Linked DNA regions of Dyadobacter pollutisoli. The protein of the gene in region 2 binds, or shares a complex with, the protein of the main gene of each other region. Links are inferred from orthologs where the notes say so. Each region holds a gene or a part of one and is shown on either strand. Other genes may lie near its edges.

What was found.
Region 1: the proteins of meaB (region 2) and scpA are in contact, whole or in part, in a crystal structure (PDB 8DPB), measured with the Methylorubrum extorquens proteins. The link is inferred for Dyadobacter pollutisoli from one-to-one orthologs. Residues at the interface, in SOR26638.1 of Methylorubrum extorquens: Arg20, Ala21, Ala24, Arg25, Thr28, Ser32, Arg33, Arg34, His37, Thr98, Gly99, Gly100, Ser101, Ile102, Leu103, Lys106, Thr107, Ala110, Ala113, Ile114, Asp115, Arg116, Ala118, Phe119, Ile120, Arg121, Pro122, Pro124; in SOR27001.1 of Methylorubrum extorquens: Glu577, Glu578, Asn579, Asp580, Gly581, Arg582, Arg583, Arg585, His596, Ala604, Ser605, Ala608, Asp609, Gly611, Phe612, Asp613, Val614, Asp615, Ile616, Gly617, Pro618, Leu619, Glu625, Arg628, Gln629, Val631, Glu632, Asn633, Asp634, Glu661.

What each region holds. Positions count from the first base shown.
Region 1 is NZ_CP112998.1:644,604-652,007, forward strand. Bases 2,261-5,259 are described here. They hold scpA (methylmalonyl-CoA mutase), read right to left. Parts: upstream 4,830-5,259; coding sequence 2,691-4,829; downstream 2,261-2,690. Other genes in these bases: ON006_RS02860 (beta-ketoacyl-[acyl-carrier-protein] synthase family protein), read left to right, coding at 2,261-2,698; ON006_RS02870 (methylmalonyl-CoA mutase family protein), read right to left, coding at 4,826-5,259. Outside these bases: ON006_RS02850 (ABC transporter permease), read left to right, coding at 1-1,171; ON006_RS02855 (phosphopantetheine-binding protein), read left to right, coding at 1,233-1,499; more of ON006_RS02860, read left to right, coding at 1,499-2,260; more of ON006_RS02870, read right to left, coding at 5,260-6,220; chromosomal replication initiator protein DnaA, read left to right, coding at 6,477-7,404. UniProt on the Escherichia coli protein: Catalyzes the interconversion of succinyl-CoA and methylmalonyl-CoA. Could be part of a pathway that converts succinate to propionate.
Region 2 is NZ_CP112998.1:6,278,837-6,286,147, forward strand. Bases 2,386-5,291 are described here. They hold meaB (methylmalonyl Co-A mutase-associated GTPase MeaB), read right to left. Parts: upstream 4,381-5,291; coding sequence 3,391-4,380; downstream 2,386-3,390. Other genes in these bases: ON006_RS25895 (YybH family protein), read left to right, coding at 2,386-2,731; ON006_RS25900 (lipocalin-like domain-containing protein), read right to left, coding at 2,785-3,267; ON006_RS25910 (M1 family metallopeptidase), read left to right, coding at 4,517-5,291. In the rest of the region: ON006_RS25875 (ABC transporter permease), read left to right, coding at 1-314; ON006_RS25880 (DUF8785 domain-containing protein), read left to right, coding at 380-832; ON006_RS25885 (translation initiation factor), read right to left, coding at 841-1,173; ON006_RS25890 (diacylglycerol/lipid kinase family protein), read right to left, coding at 1,191-2,066; more of ON006_RS25895, read left to right, coding at 2,297-2,385; more of ON006_RS25910, read left to right, coding at 5,292-6,511; ON006_RS25915 (3-oxoacyl-ACP synthase III family protein), read right to left, coding at 6,590-7,311. UniProt on the Escherichia coli protein: Binds and hydrolyzes GTP. Likely functions as a G-protein chaperone that assists AdoCbl cofactor delivery to the methylmalonyl-CoA mutase (MCM) ScpA and reactivation of the enzyme during catalysis.

The DNA.
Region 1 (7,404 bases), 5.6 Mb from region 2 along the record:
TACTATCATTCAGGACAGCGCCTATAAGGTGGTGAATGAGAATCAGATCCCCCTCTTGGTCGTAAATCATGATACCGGCAAAGAGGGCGGAAAGCTGGTTGCTGCATTGAAAAAATCAGGGCTTTTTAAAATTGATTCTCAGAATGGTATTGCGCAGCAATCGTTGAAATCGGAGCTGCTTTCGCGCGGCAAACTGATCGCCTTATACATTCCGCCACGTTTTTCGGCAGGCCTGGAAAGTAATGCGGCAGATGTAAGCAAAATCCTGATGGACGATCTCGGACTGGAACACCATGTAGCCGATCCTGAAAAGGTGGATATGCCAAGGCTCTCTTTTTATAACGATCCGGTTTTGCAGGAAAATTACAGCTATTCGGTCATGGGCATCATTCAATCCTACATGAGCGTGATCGAAAATTCGCTGATGATCGACCGGATGTACAGCAATATGGACCTGGGAGATAAATCACAGAAGCTGAAAGAGAAAATGATTTCCAACAGGGTAGCCATTGACCAGATCGTAGCCAGTAATAGCAACTCGACGGCCATCCCCAATTCTACCCAGCATAACGTACCCGCCTGGACGATTTTTGCCATGTTTTTCATGGTGGTATCATTGGGAAGCAACATTGTAAAAGAGCGGGTCAATGGTAGTTTTTTACGGCTCAAAACCATGCCGACCACTTTCATGCTGGTCATGTTTAGTAAAATGGCTATTTATGTGGTTGTGGCCGTGTTACAGGTTGCACTCACTTTTTCAATGGGTATATGGATACTGCCCAGGCTCGGCCTGCCATTACTGACTGTGCCTGACAATTTTGTGGCCCTGGCGGCGGTGGTGCTGATCAGTAGCATGGCGGCGGTGAGCTATGCTTTAATGATAGGCGCTTTTGCCAAAACCGAGCAGCAGGCCAATGGTTTCGGCGCTATTTCGATCATCATTTTTGGCGCGATAGGCGGGATACTGGTGCCCACATTTGTGATGCCGGGCTTCATGCAGTTTGCTGCCAATTTTTCCCCGTTGCATTGGTGTCTGGAAGGGTTTTATGTACTTTTTCTCAAAGGCGGTAGCTGGCAGGAGCTAAGGTACGTATTTGCTTTCCTGGGGATTTTTATCCTGATTTGCCAAGTTAGCACCTATTTTAAGTTGCGGTTAGAAAGAATTATTTAAGTTTGAATCACAGAACCCCGTCAGAGATCATAATCCGCTCGGAAGAGATTAACAAAATCATATGGACATAGAAAGTTTGAAGCCCATTTTGAAAGGGCAGATTGTGCAATACCTGAATTTACTGGATATAAACCCTGCCGATATCAAAGACGACGAGCCTTTATTTGGCGGCGATCTGGGCCTTGATTCGATCGATTCGCTTGAACTGGTCGTGCTGCTCGAAAGGGAGTACGGCATCAAAATCACCAATCCCGCCGAAGGGAGGAAAATCCTGGTCGATGTGAATCATATGGCCGAATACATTTTGGCCAATACCAAACCTGCCTGATGATGAAACCGGTGCTGGTAACTGGAATGGGCATTATTTCTGCGATTGGTGAAAATCTTTCGGAGAACCACGAAAGTTTGCGCCATGCCCGGACGGGCATTTCCAGGGCGGTCCATTTCAAGTCTCACTATGCTTCATTGCTGCCTTTTGGTGAAATCAATGTCAGCAATGATCATTTGAAGCAATCGCTGGGTTTAGAAGATAGTAAAGGTTACACTCGGACTTGCTTGTTGGCAGATAAGGCTTTTAACGAAGCCGTGGCAGACGCCGGACTTTCACAGGCTGACATTTCATCTTTTGACACTGCATTGATATCGGCCAGCACGGTAGGAGGCATGTGCCTGACCGACCAGCTCTATGAAGACGCCAACCTGAAATCCGCGGGCTCTGAATATCTGAGTGCTTACGGCTGCTCGGCCCATACGATGAAACTGATCAGAAGATATAAAATCAAGGGATTTACCGATACCATCAACACAGCCTGCTCTTCTTCTGCTAACGCGATTATGCTCGGTGCGCGCCTGATCAGGTCGGGCAGGGCCCAGAGAGTGATTGTAGGAGGGGTTGACAGCCTTGCCAAATACACGGTCAATGGCTTTAATGCACTTAAAATCCTTTCCGAAAACCCCTGCAAACCCTTCGACGTCAACCGCGACGGGCTCAATCTGGGCGAAGCTGCGGCCTACCTTGTACTGGAATCCCAGGAAGCGGCCTCAGGCAAAAAGGTATATGCCCGGGTTGCTGGATACGGCAATGCCAATGATGCCCATCACCCTTCGGCGATGTCGGATGAGGCAATTGGGGCTATCCGAAGTATGAAAGAGGCGATGGAAGTAGCCGGCGTGACCTGCGATCAGATCGACTACGTCAATGCACATGGTACCGGAACGCAAAACAATGACCAGGTGGAATTATATGGCCTGAGCGCGTTGTTTGAGCAGATTCCGCCATTTGGCTCCACCAAATCCTATACGGGCCACACCTTGGGAGCAGCCGGCGCGGTGGAGGCAATTTTTAGTATTTTAAGCATTAATCACGCGGAATTGTTTCCCAGCCTGCATGTCAAAACGCCCATCGCGAATTATCCCAATAGCCCGATAGCGGCATACACAAAAACGGAGAAAGTCAATTATGTACTTTCCAATTCATTTGGCTTTGGAGGCAACTGTACCTCGCTGGTTTTTGCAGGTGTTAATTAACTGCCATTAATTCTGTCAGTATCTTCTGGGCGGCGACGGAAATGATGGTTCCAGGCCCAAAAATGCCTTTTACGCCTGCATCGTAGAGAAACTGGTAATCCTGAGCGGGGATAACACCGCCCGCTATGACCATAATGTCTTCCCGGCCAATGCTTTTAAGCTCCGCAATGAGCTCGGGAATGAGCGTTTTATGACCAGCAGCGAGGCTGGACGCGCCAATCACATGTACATCGTTTTCGGCCGCCTGCCTGGCGACCTCTTGCGGCGTCTGAAACAGCGGGCCTATGTCAACATCAAAACCAAGGTCTGCGAAACTGGTAGCAATTACCTTGGCCCCGCGATCGTGACCGTCCTGGCCCATTTTGGCAACCAGTATTCGCGGGCGGCGACCTTCGGCCTGGGCAAACTGATCTGAGATCTGTAATGCCAGACGGAAGTTTTCGTCATCCGAAGCTTCGGACTGGTAAACCCCGGAAACAGACCGTATGGTTGATTTATACCGGCCGAACTGTTTTTCCATAGCGTCAGAAATTTCCCCTAAAGTAGCCCTTTTACGTGCTGCGTCAACTGCGAGCGCCAATAAATTACTGTCCATGTCTTTTCCGCCCGGCTGTTTGCACGCCTCGGTAATGGCCTGCAATGACTTGTTTACTTTCTCCGTATCGCGGGTGTTTTTGATGTTTTCTAACTGAGAAACCTGCGCCTGTCGGACGGCATGGTTGTCGATCTGACGAATATCCAGGTCTTCTTTATTCTCTGTTTTAAAGCGATTCACCCCCACGATCACGTCTTTGCCCGAATCTATCCTGGCCTGTTTTCGTGCCGCAGCCTCCTCAATGCGCATTTTGGGTAAACCTGTTTCAATGGCTTTGGTCATTCCTCCCAACCGTTCCACTTCTTCAATCAGCTGCCAGGCCTTTTCAACGAGCTGATTGGTCAGATATTCAACATAATACGAGCCTCCCCAGGGATCTACCGCCTGGCAAAGGTCTGTTTCATACTGGATAAAAAGCTGGGTATTGCGCGCGATGCGTGCCGAAAAATCGGTGGGCAATGCGATCGCTTCATCTAGCGAATTGGTGTGTAGTGACTGGGTATGTCCCATCACAGCCGCCATGGCTTCAATGGTCGTACGCGCTACATTATTGTATGGGTCCTGCTCGGTGAGGCTGTAACCACTGGTTTGGCAGTGGGTCCGTAGCGCGAGTGACTTTTCATTTTTTGGTCCAAACTGGTGAACAATTTTGGACCATAGCAGCCTGCCAGCACGCATTTTGGCAATTTCCATAAAATGGTTCATGCCTATTCCCCAGAAAAAAGATAGCCTCGGAGCAAAATCATCGATCGCAATACCTGCATTCAAGCCGGTACGAATGTATTCCAGCCCGTCTGCCAGGGTGTAGGCGAGCTCGATGTGAGCGGGAGCGCCTGCCTCATGCATGTGGTAGCCGCTGATGCTGATGGAGTTGAACTTGGGCATATACCTGGATGCATAGGCAAAAATATCCCCCACAATCCGCATCGAAGGCGCAGGCGGATAAATGTAGGTATTGCGCACCATGAACTCTTTGAGGATATCATTCTGGATGGTACCCGACAGCAGTTCAGGGCCAATGCCTTGTTCTTCGGCGGCGACGATAAAAAACGCCATAACCGGCAATACCGCCCCATTCATGGTCATTGAAACAGACATTTGATCCAAAGGAATTGAATCAAAAAGCATTTTCATGTCTTCGACCGAGTCTATGGCGACTCCGGCTTTTCCCACATCGCCGGTTACCCTGGGATGGTCGGAGTCGTAGCCGCGGTGGGTGGCCAGATCAAACGCGACAGAGAGCCCCTTTTGTCCGGCGGCCAGGTTTCTTTTGTAAAATGCATTGGAATCCGCAGCCGTTGAAAATCCCGCATATTGCCGGATGGTCCACGGGCGGTCGAGATACATGCTCGCATAAGGGCCTCGCAGGAAAGGAGCAGCGCCGGCACCGAAAGATAGATGCTCAAAATCGGCAATGTCCTTTGCCGAGTAAGCGGGTTTTAGCCTGATTCCTTCCGAAGTTACAGCGAACTTGTCAGGGGCAGCAGCCTGCTCCGGTCGGGCCGGTATGTTGATATTTTTGAAATTAGGTTTCATTTCTTGGACAGGCTTTGTTGGTGGAAATAGTCAGACAAGCGCCTGTCATTCAATAATGTAAATTGATGTGTAGCAACATCAGCCAGCGTTTTAGCGCCCGCGTCATTTCGCTCTGTTGGCTGATGAAAGCGGTTAACACCTACCATGACCTGACCCTGATGCAATGCACTGACTTTTTGTGCCAATGACTTTTGCAGTTCATTTTGAATAAAACCACTTTCAAAGCATTGGATCAGTCCTCCTTTTTCCTCAATATCTAAAAACGATTTCCATGCAGCGTCTGCTAATTTGCATGACATATCTTCCAGCAGGTACGAGCCTGCGGCGGGATCGGCTACAATGCCCAGCGAGCTTTCGAAAGACAGGACTGAGGAAACATTTCTTGCGATTCGATCCGAAAAGTCACCCCGATTTGCCGAGTCAAGGTCATATGCCTGCACAGTCAGCGCATTGCATCCGCCTATAACGGCGCTCATAGCCTCTGAGGAAGCTCTGATCATGTTGGTGTAGGTAGAAGTGCGGGTATGGTAAAAAGAAGAGGTACGAGCCTGTAAAAACGGCACGCACAGCTCATCGGGCAGCTCATAGGCGCGCGAAATTCGTTGTAACAGGTACCGGAATGCGCGCAACTTTGCAATTTCGGTCAGGTACCGGGTCCCTACCGAAACGGAAAAGAGTGCCCGGTTGAATGCCAGCAGCGGGGCGACGCCGTTTTCGGTCAGCAGATCCATGTACGTAGCAGTGGCTGCGATGGCAAAGGCAAGTTCCTGTACTGGATCGGCCCCATTGTTATGATACAAATGGGTTTCGATCATGTAAGGCCGGAACTCGCGCATACTTTTTGTATGGTGCACTAGTTCCGAAATAGCGTTGATCGAACTTTCGTATCGGGTGCCTGTCCGCATCCAATGCGCCAGCGGATCAAAAGCCACGCCGCCTTTGAGATAATACCCGGCATGTTTTGAGATTTCTGAAAACAGCTGACCGCTATTTTTATCTGTTTGAAAAAAAACAGGTGTGTCGCTGAGTCGCAGGCTATGCAGCAGTTTGGGGAATTCACAGCGGTTTAGCTCGGTATCTCTCAGATTTAGAAAGATGGCATCCGCCCCGTTTGCCAATGCGTTTTTGATGGCTGCATTGGTTTTGCGCGGATCTGTAAAAGTAATGTCGGGCATGTTGAGCCACCCCGGATTCTTTTTCTGACTTTGCTGCATTTCTGCAATTCTTTCAGAATCCGTTTCTTGTCGGGTCAGGTATGGTTCGAAGGTCAGGCCAGGCGAAATGGTCCATGAGGGCAGCTCGCGCCACTTTCCCTTCAATTCTTTTTGTGCCAGCTTTTCCCAGGCGTCTTTACTGGAAGGGCTAAATTCTGAAAATAAGTGGCCGGGCATTTTTAGGATAAATCGTCGTGAGTACTAATAAATGTGGGTTAACAAAGTTACAAATTACGGATCATTTTTTTATTCATGCAGGCTAATGCAGCCCTGCCGCCGTTACGACGCGTTTATGAAATTGTTTTATTTACAGGCTTGCAGATGGAAGGCATTGGTATTAAATTGAACCTTAGTTTAATCTGGAGAGATCAGGTATTTTTATATCTTTGCCGTCCTTTTAAAATTTGACATTCTGAATACGGTAGATTATACATTGGAACGAGTAAGCACATATAGAGAAGTCGACCAGATCTGGGATGCCTGCCTGAGAGTTATTCAGCAGCACATTCCTGATGAGAGCTTTAAGACATGGTTTGAACCTATACGGCCTTTAAAGATCTATGGAAAAGTGCTTACGATCCAGGTTCCAAGTCAGTTTTTCTACGAATGGCTTGAAGATAATTATGTAAACCTGCTCAGGAAGGCGCTGGATTATGCCATAGGACGGGACGGCTTATTGGAATATTCCATTATTGTAGACACCGGTAATGATAAGCATCAGCCGCTTACGATGAATGTCTCCACCCAGAAATCTCCCAATTATTCACGGCCTGACAATTTTGCGACAGACCCGCGAATGGGTTCCAATCACAAAGACAAGGACCAGGATTCAATGAACCTGGACACCTACCTGAACCCGAATTATTCTTTTGACAATTTTATTGAAGGAGATTGCAACCGCCTGGCCCGCTCTGCCGGGTTTGCAGTAGCGCAGCGTCCCGGGCTTACTTCTTTTAACCCGCTGATGATGTACGGAGGGGTAGGGTTGGGGAAAACTCACCTGGTGCAGGCGATCGGCAATTACATCATGAACCACTTTGATAATAAGCTGGTGCTGTATGTGTCTTCCGAAAAATTCACCAACCAGTTTATCAACTCCATTAAAAACAATACCCTTCAGGACTTTACTGATTTTTACATGAAGGTGGACGTGCTCGCAATAGATGACGTTCAGTTTTTGTCAGGAAAGGAAAAAACGCAGGATACATTCTTCCATATTTTTAACCACCTGCACCAGCTCGGCAAGCAGATCATTATGACCAGTGACCGGCCGCCACGAGAACTTCAGGGCTTGCAGGACAGGTTGCTGTCACGTTTTAAATGGGGGCTTACCGCCGATCTGCAGACACCGGATTTTGAAA
Region 2 (7,311 bases):
ATATCATGTTTGTTTCGGTCAAAGAACGGACTAACCTGATCGGTATTCAGAAATCCCTGGGCGCGAAAAATTACTCAATATTGTTCCAGTTCCTGTTTGAAGCGATCATGCTGAGCCTGGTAGGCGGGGGCGTCGGGATTTTCCTGGTATACTTGTTGTCTTTTGTAAAAATGGGTTCATTGGAAATTCTGCTGACACCGGCTAACATACTGCTGGGGCTGGGGGTTTCCAGTATCATTGGCGTTCTCTCAGGAATTATCCCGGCAATGCTGGCTGCGCGAATGGATCCGGTGATAGCGATCCGTGCGAAATAATAACTAGGAAAAATCAAACGCTTTCACGAAGTTCGCTTCTATCATAAACACTGAAAATTACTGTTATGCGTAAATGGGTCATATTTGCCATATTTCTGGCCATCGTATTCGGAATTTTGTACTACCTCACTTTTGGCTATTACAGCGAAGGTAAAAGAGGAGGTTTCATCACCAAGCTCAGCAACAAAGGTTACATATTCAAAACTTATGAGGGTGAGCTTCGAATGGGCGGTCTCTATGAAGGGGACGGCACGATGAGCTCTTCTGAATGGATCTTTTCGGTAAGCGGAAAAAACAAAGATGCAATCGCCAAGCTAGAAGAGGCCATTAAAAACGGGCACCGCGTGTCACTGACTTATGAAGAGAAATTTTTTACACTGCCCTGGAATGGGGATACCAAATATTTTGTGACCAATGTAGAGGTTTTGGACAGTGGCCGCCTGACGTCGCCATTGCCTCAGACGCCTGCCAAACCGCTTCCGGATCCTACGGAGCTGGATACAAACAAGATTTTATAAGCCGGGGATTATCCTCCGGCTTTTTTTGCTTTATAGTTTTTTGACGAAAGCCAGTTGATCACCTTATCGCGGTGATCTCCCTGGATCTGTACTTCCTGATCTTTCACTGTTCCTCCACTTCCGCAAAGTGCTTTTAACTGTTTTCCCAAAGCTTCCAGGTCAGCCTGGCTGCCTATAAAACCTTTGATAACAGTAATGACCTTCCCACCGCCTTTGCGGTCGAGCCATATCCGCAGGTCTTGCTGTGCCGGAGATAAAGTTTCTGGTTCGTCTTCCGAATCATTATATTCAAAATCAGGGTTGGTGGAATAAATTACCCCTGAGCGGTTCTTTTTGGACATAAGACTTTTATGTTTTGTTAAACGATCACACGTAAACTCGCAGGATTGATTTTGACCTCGATCCGGGTCGTATTCATCTGAAAAGGCTCCCCATCGTAATGGATCATAGGCGGAACGTCAGTTTCAACCACGGCTTCCCGCAGATTTTGATAATCGATAAAACGCGACGGTTTGAGTTGTTTGGTGAAAAGCTGATACGCCAGCGATGTACCATACCATTTAGGAAATGGCTTTATCGTGCACACATCCAGCATTCCGTCTTGCAAGTTGGCCTGTGGCGCAACCCACGCATTGTTGCCAAACTGGCCTGCATTGGCAAAAGAAAGCGAAAAAGCATGTGTATCTACACCATTGAGGCGGAACGTCTGCGGCTTATAGCTCCAATATGAGCGAAATGACACATTGATATAAGTTGACAGTCCCCGTTCTTGCTGCTGGCTGAACAAATGGCCCACATAAGCATCAAACCCCATACCCGCAGTGCAAAAAAATGGAATATCATTGACCTGCGCACTGTCGATCGTGATGGCTTTACCCTCGAACAACCGTTTCAATGCGGCTTCCAATGTGAGGGGAAGGCCCAGGTGACGTGCCAGCCCGTTACCCGATCCGAGTGGTACGATCCCGATAGGCATTTGTAAACCCACCAGTGGCTGTGCTACTTCATTCACAGTACCATCGCCACCTACCGCTACGATCGCTTTCCAGTCTTCGGTTTGTAGATTTTCTTTAACCAATTCCGTAGCATGGGCTCTTTCTTCTGTAAAAAGGATCTTCGCGGTGCTTTGGTATTTTTTAGCAAAGGCATTGATCGTGTTTTGCAATACCTCTGTCCTTTTGCCGATCGAAGTACCCGAGTTGGGATTTAATATAAACAAGTAGGGTTGATTCACTGGTCAGGCAAAGAATAAAAACAGAATGAGCAAGAAGACAATAATGAACAGATAGTAAAGGCCATCAATAAAAGGGTATTTCTGCCGGTCAAGCTTATTGAAAAAATCACTGAACTTACTCATGCCTCTTATTTTCTGACGTTTCTAAAATGTGAAATAATGGCTGTTCCGATCGTTGTTTAACGTATATTAGGGACTCAGCAATCATTTTACAAAAATCCATAAAAAATATGAGAAACTGGCTTTTCGCGATCTTTCTGATAGCAATCACCGGCATGGCCCAGGCGCAGACGGATAAAGACAAGAAGGAAATTCTGGCAACATTGAACCGGCAGGCCTCGGATTGGAACCAAGGCAACATTAAATCTTTCATGAATGGTTACTGGGAGTCCGACTCATTGATGTTTGTCGGTAAAACCGGGGTTACCTACGGCTATGATGCGACTTACCAGGGTTATCTCAAACGTTACCCTGATCTTGCCACCATGGGAAAGCTAAAATTTACCTATATTAATTTCTCATTTCCTGGGCCGGGCGTCGCTTTTTTGGTCGGGAAATTCCATTTGACGAGACCTGAAAAAGGAGATCTGGAAGGACATTATACATTGCTCTGGAAGAAAATAAAAGGCAAATGGGTCATTATTTGTGACCATACCAGTGGTTAAGCAAAACAGCCAGCTCTTTTCAGGGCCGGCTGTTTTGCCTATCGTGGGGAGCTTTAAACTTTTTTGAATTGCAAAAGGGCGTTTACAGCTGGCTTGGTAGCATCTGTCTGGGTATTCACAACAACCGTCAGGTTAGTGGCAGTTTGTGTGATCTTGAATTCCTGGCTGGTGGCAGCTGTCGCTAGCGTCAACTTGTCGCCAACTACTTTCCATTTCGCATCACTTCCCACCGGAACATATGCACCCATAGCGGTGACCGCGGCCGGGCAATCGGCAGTTGTAATGCTGTTGTTTGCATTAAATGTAAGTTTCAATTCATAAATGCAAGGTGCCAACGTGGTGATAAACTGCAATGCTGGAATCGTTGTCCCGGGAGTTTCAGGTGTGATGGCTGTTACCTGCCATGTGCCTACAATTGGATTGGTATCCACAGGTTGCGGATCAGGATCTTTGTCATCTTTACAGGCCACAATGGCTACTGCCATCAACAGGAATGCAAGAAATGTGAGCTTGCTAAGGGCATAGGTGATTTTCATAACAGGGAGTAATAGTTTGACCAGTTTATATACGTTGCTTTTTTAACGTTCAAACATAGCTGAAAAATGCTTTTACAGAAAATATTTGTGATTTAGAGGTAAAATTTAATGTAAAGCGGTTACTCAGTGCTTTCCGAGAAACAGATTGATCAATTGCTGCGCAGCCGTGGCTGGAAGTACCTGTCCTTCACGCACCTCTTCTTCACTCGCTGACAGCTTAGCCTTGACCTTCGCATTACCGTAAAACTGATCTTCCAGGTTCTGTCTGATGTGGTCATGCAGCCAGTCGAGGTTCTGAAACTGCCTGTTTTTTGCAAAAAAGCCGTTCTCCCTGGTCAGTACTTCATATTCTTGGATCATTTGCCAGATCGCATCAATACCTGAGCCTTCCAGCGCGGAGCAGGCAATTACTTTGGGAACAAATCCGGAGGATGACCCTGGCAAGTGGTGCAATGCATTCTGGTACTCATTCACGGCGAGTGCCGCCGCTTGCTGGTTTGTTCCGTCGGCTTTGTTAATGGCAATGGAGTCCACCATTTCCATGATACCCCTTTTGATTCCCTGTAGTTCGTCGCCCGCACCGGCAAGCATCAGTAGCAGAAAAAAATCAGTCATTCCCTTCACCAATGTCTCCGATTGCCCCACACCCACGGTCTCGACCAATATAATGTCGTACCCGGCCGCTTCGCACAAAAGGATGGTCTCGCGGGTACTACGCGCCACGCCTCCGAGGGACAGCCCTGTGGCCGACGGGCGGATAAATGCGTGCGGACTGTGCGCGAGGTTTTCCATTCGGGTTTTATCGCCAAGAATGCTGCCGCCTGATTTTTTGCTGCTCGGGTCTATGGCTAGCACTGCCACGCGCTTGCCTGATGATGTAAGATATTGCCCGAATGTTTCGATAAAAGTGCTTTTTCCAACCCCCGGAACGCCTGTAATCCCAATGCGCAATGCCTTGCCCGTCATGGGCAGGATGCTTTGTAGGATTTCTGTCGCCAGGACTTTGTCTTCGGCCAATTTGCTCTCGATAACGGTTATAGCACGGCCCAGCAGCGTGCGGTCTCCTGCGAGAATTCCCCGGGTGTATTCCGCAACGGAAAGTCGTTGGCGCATCACGTTTTTGGCTGGTTGAAAGTCATGATTTGAATGTCGTTTCTGATCCGTAAAAATGAAACTTTTTATTCTAAAAAAGGCGAAAAGGTGTATATTGCTCGTTTACAATCCTATATTTCAATATTTAATCATTCGAATGAAAATTTCAATATTTCGCCTGGGCCTGTTAGCTATGAGTAGCCTGGGGTTTTTCAACACTGTTGCGCAGGAGGCTGACAGGGTGAAGTACGACGCGCATGTGCTTTTCCACCCTTTGTTTAATTTTCAGCCAGGTGGTGAATATAGGACGGGAAGCGGGGCGCCGGGTCCTAAGTACTGGCAGAATCGTGCGGATTACAAAATCAATGTGGCGCTGGAAGAGGAGAAAGGGACGGTAAGCGGCGACGTGGAGATTACCTACAAAAACAACAGCCCGGAAACACTGGAATTTATCTGGTTGCAATTGGACCAGAATGCATTCAATGACAATTCAAGAGGAGGCCGGACGACACCGGTTACAGGCGGCCGCTTCGGAAATACAGGATTCAATGGTGGAGACTCGATCAAAACGGTTACCATTCAGCAAGGCAAAGACAAGTTTGTAGAGGCAAGTTATAAGATCACGGATACCCGCATGCAGATCCGCCTGGCCACACCCGTGAAAGCCAACGGCGACATTATCAAGATCAAGATTGGGTATACTTTTAAAATCCCTGAATACGGCTCGGACCGGATGGGAACGCTTGAAACCAAGAACGGTATCGTTTACGAAATGGCGCAATGGTATCCGCGAGTTGCCGTTTTTGATGATATAGAAGGATGGAATTTGCTTCCTTACCTAGGCGCAGGAGAGTTTTACCTCGAATATGGAGACTTTGATTATAATGTAACTGTTCCCTGGGACCACATTGTAGTAGGGTCAGGAGAATTGTTGAACCCGAACGAGGTACTGACTGCGGAACAGAGAAAAAGGCTGGCAGACGCTGCTAAAAGCGACCAGACTGTCATGATCCGTACAGCCGAAGAAGTGACCAACCCTGCGACAAGACCTAAGCAGTCAGGTACATTAACCTGGCGCTTCCGTTGTGTTCAGGCGCGCGATATCGCCTGGGCTACTTCCAAAGCGTTTGTTTGGGACGCAGCACGTATGAATTTGCCTAAGGGAAAAACAGCTCTTGCCCAATCTGCCTATCCGGCCGAGGATGGTGGGCTTGATGGCTGGGGACGTTCGACGGAATATGTGAAGGGCTGCATTGAGTTTTATTCCAATTATGTACATGAGTTTACGTACCCGGTTGCGACCAATGTAGCAGGTATAGTAGGTGGAATGGAGTACCCTGGTATCGTTTTTTGCAGCAGCAAAAGCCGCAAGGAGGATTTGTGGGGAGTTACCGATCACGAATTCGGTCACAACTGGTTTCCAATGATCGTGGGAAATAACGAGCGCAAATATGCCTGGATGGACGAGGGGTTCAATACATTCATCAATTTCCTGTCCGGGGATAATTTCAATAATGGGGAGTACAAAACAACCCAAATGAATGATATGCACCGTCTGGCGCCGATGATCTTCCGCCCCAAAGCTGACCCGATCCTGACGATCCCTGATGTGGTACAGGCCGTCAACCTGGGCTGGGAAGCTTACTATAAGCCGGCACTAGGACTTAAAATGCTCCGTGAGCAGGTTCTGGGCAAAGATCGGTTCGACTATGCCTTCCACTTGTACGTACAACGCTGGGCTTTCAAGCACCCTACACCTTATGATTTTTTCAGGACAATGGAAGATGCTGCAGGAGAAGACCTGGGCTGGTTCTGGAAAGGATGGTTTTTTGAAAATTACAAATTGGACCAAAGTGTAAAAGAGGTTAGCTACGTAGAGCAAAACCCGCAGAAAGGTTCTTTCATTACCATTGAGAACCTGGATCAGTGGGCGATGCCTGCGAAAATAGATATCGAAGAAATAAGCGGTAAAAAGACCCGTGTTGAACTGCCCGTAGAAATCTGGCAGAGAGGCGGCAGCTGGACATTCAAAGCGGCTACGCAGCAGCCAATCCGGTCGGTAACGATTGATCCCGAGCACAACCTGCCGGATATCGACCCTGACAACAATGTCTGGAAGCCAGCGATGTTTGCTGAGCCGGAAGTAAATTAAGACAAGTTTAGTTTCAAAAAGAAAGGCTTCCGATTGCAGAACCGGAAGCCTTTCTTTTTGTATAGCAAAAAAATATTGTCAGACTGTGATCAGCATCGCTCCGTAAGAGTAGCCGCCACCGAAAACAGTGACTACAATATTTTCTCCTTTTTTAAATTTGTCCTTATTCTCCGAAAGCGCGATCGCACAACCTGCACAGCCGGTGTTACCCAGGTACTGAATGTTCGAAATAAGCTTTTCTGCCGGTATGCCTAGGGTGTTGATCACATTGAGACTGATACGGTGGTTGGCCTGGTGCGGAATGAGGTAATCAAGGTCATTGATCGTTAGTCCGCAAGCCTGCAATACCTGCTGGCTCACTTTTGGCATGTACACACACGCATTCTGGAACACATCACGGCCATATGGCATGATCACTCCACGGTCATTTGGGCGTAGCACCACTGCTTCAATCGCTTTTCCACTGGTGGCAGCACCACCCGTGATCAGTTTTTGGATTTTCATGTCCGAATCCGTCTGACGCTCTTTGGAAATGAGAAGTGCCGAAGCGCCGTCTCCCCACAAATGCCCCGATACGGTATCCATTTCATTATAGTAAGCGGTATTATGGTCAGACACGACCACAACCGCTTTGGAAGCCTTACCCATCGCAAAATAACCCTCTACGATTTCAATGGCATTCAGAAGGGATGAGCACGCGGAAGAGATGCTTACAACGGGAATGTCAGGAATCTGAAGCTGGTACTGCACAGCATGTGCCAGCGTCACGATGGTATCATAGGGAGTATAAGTGGCTCCAA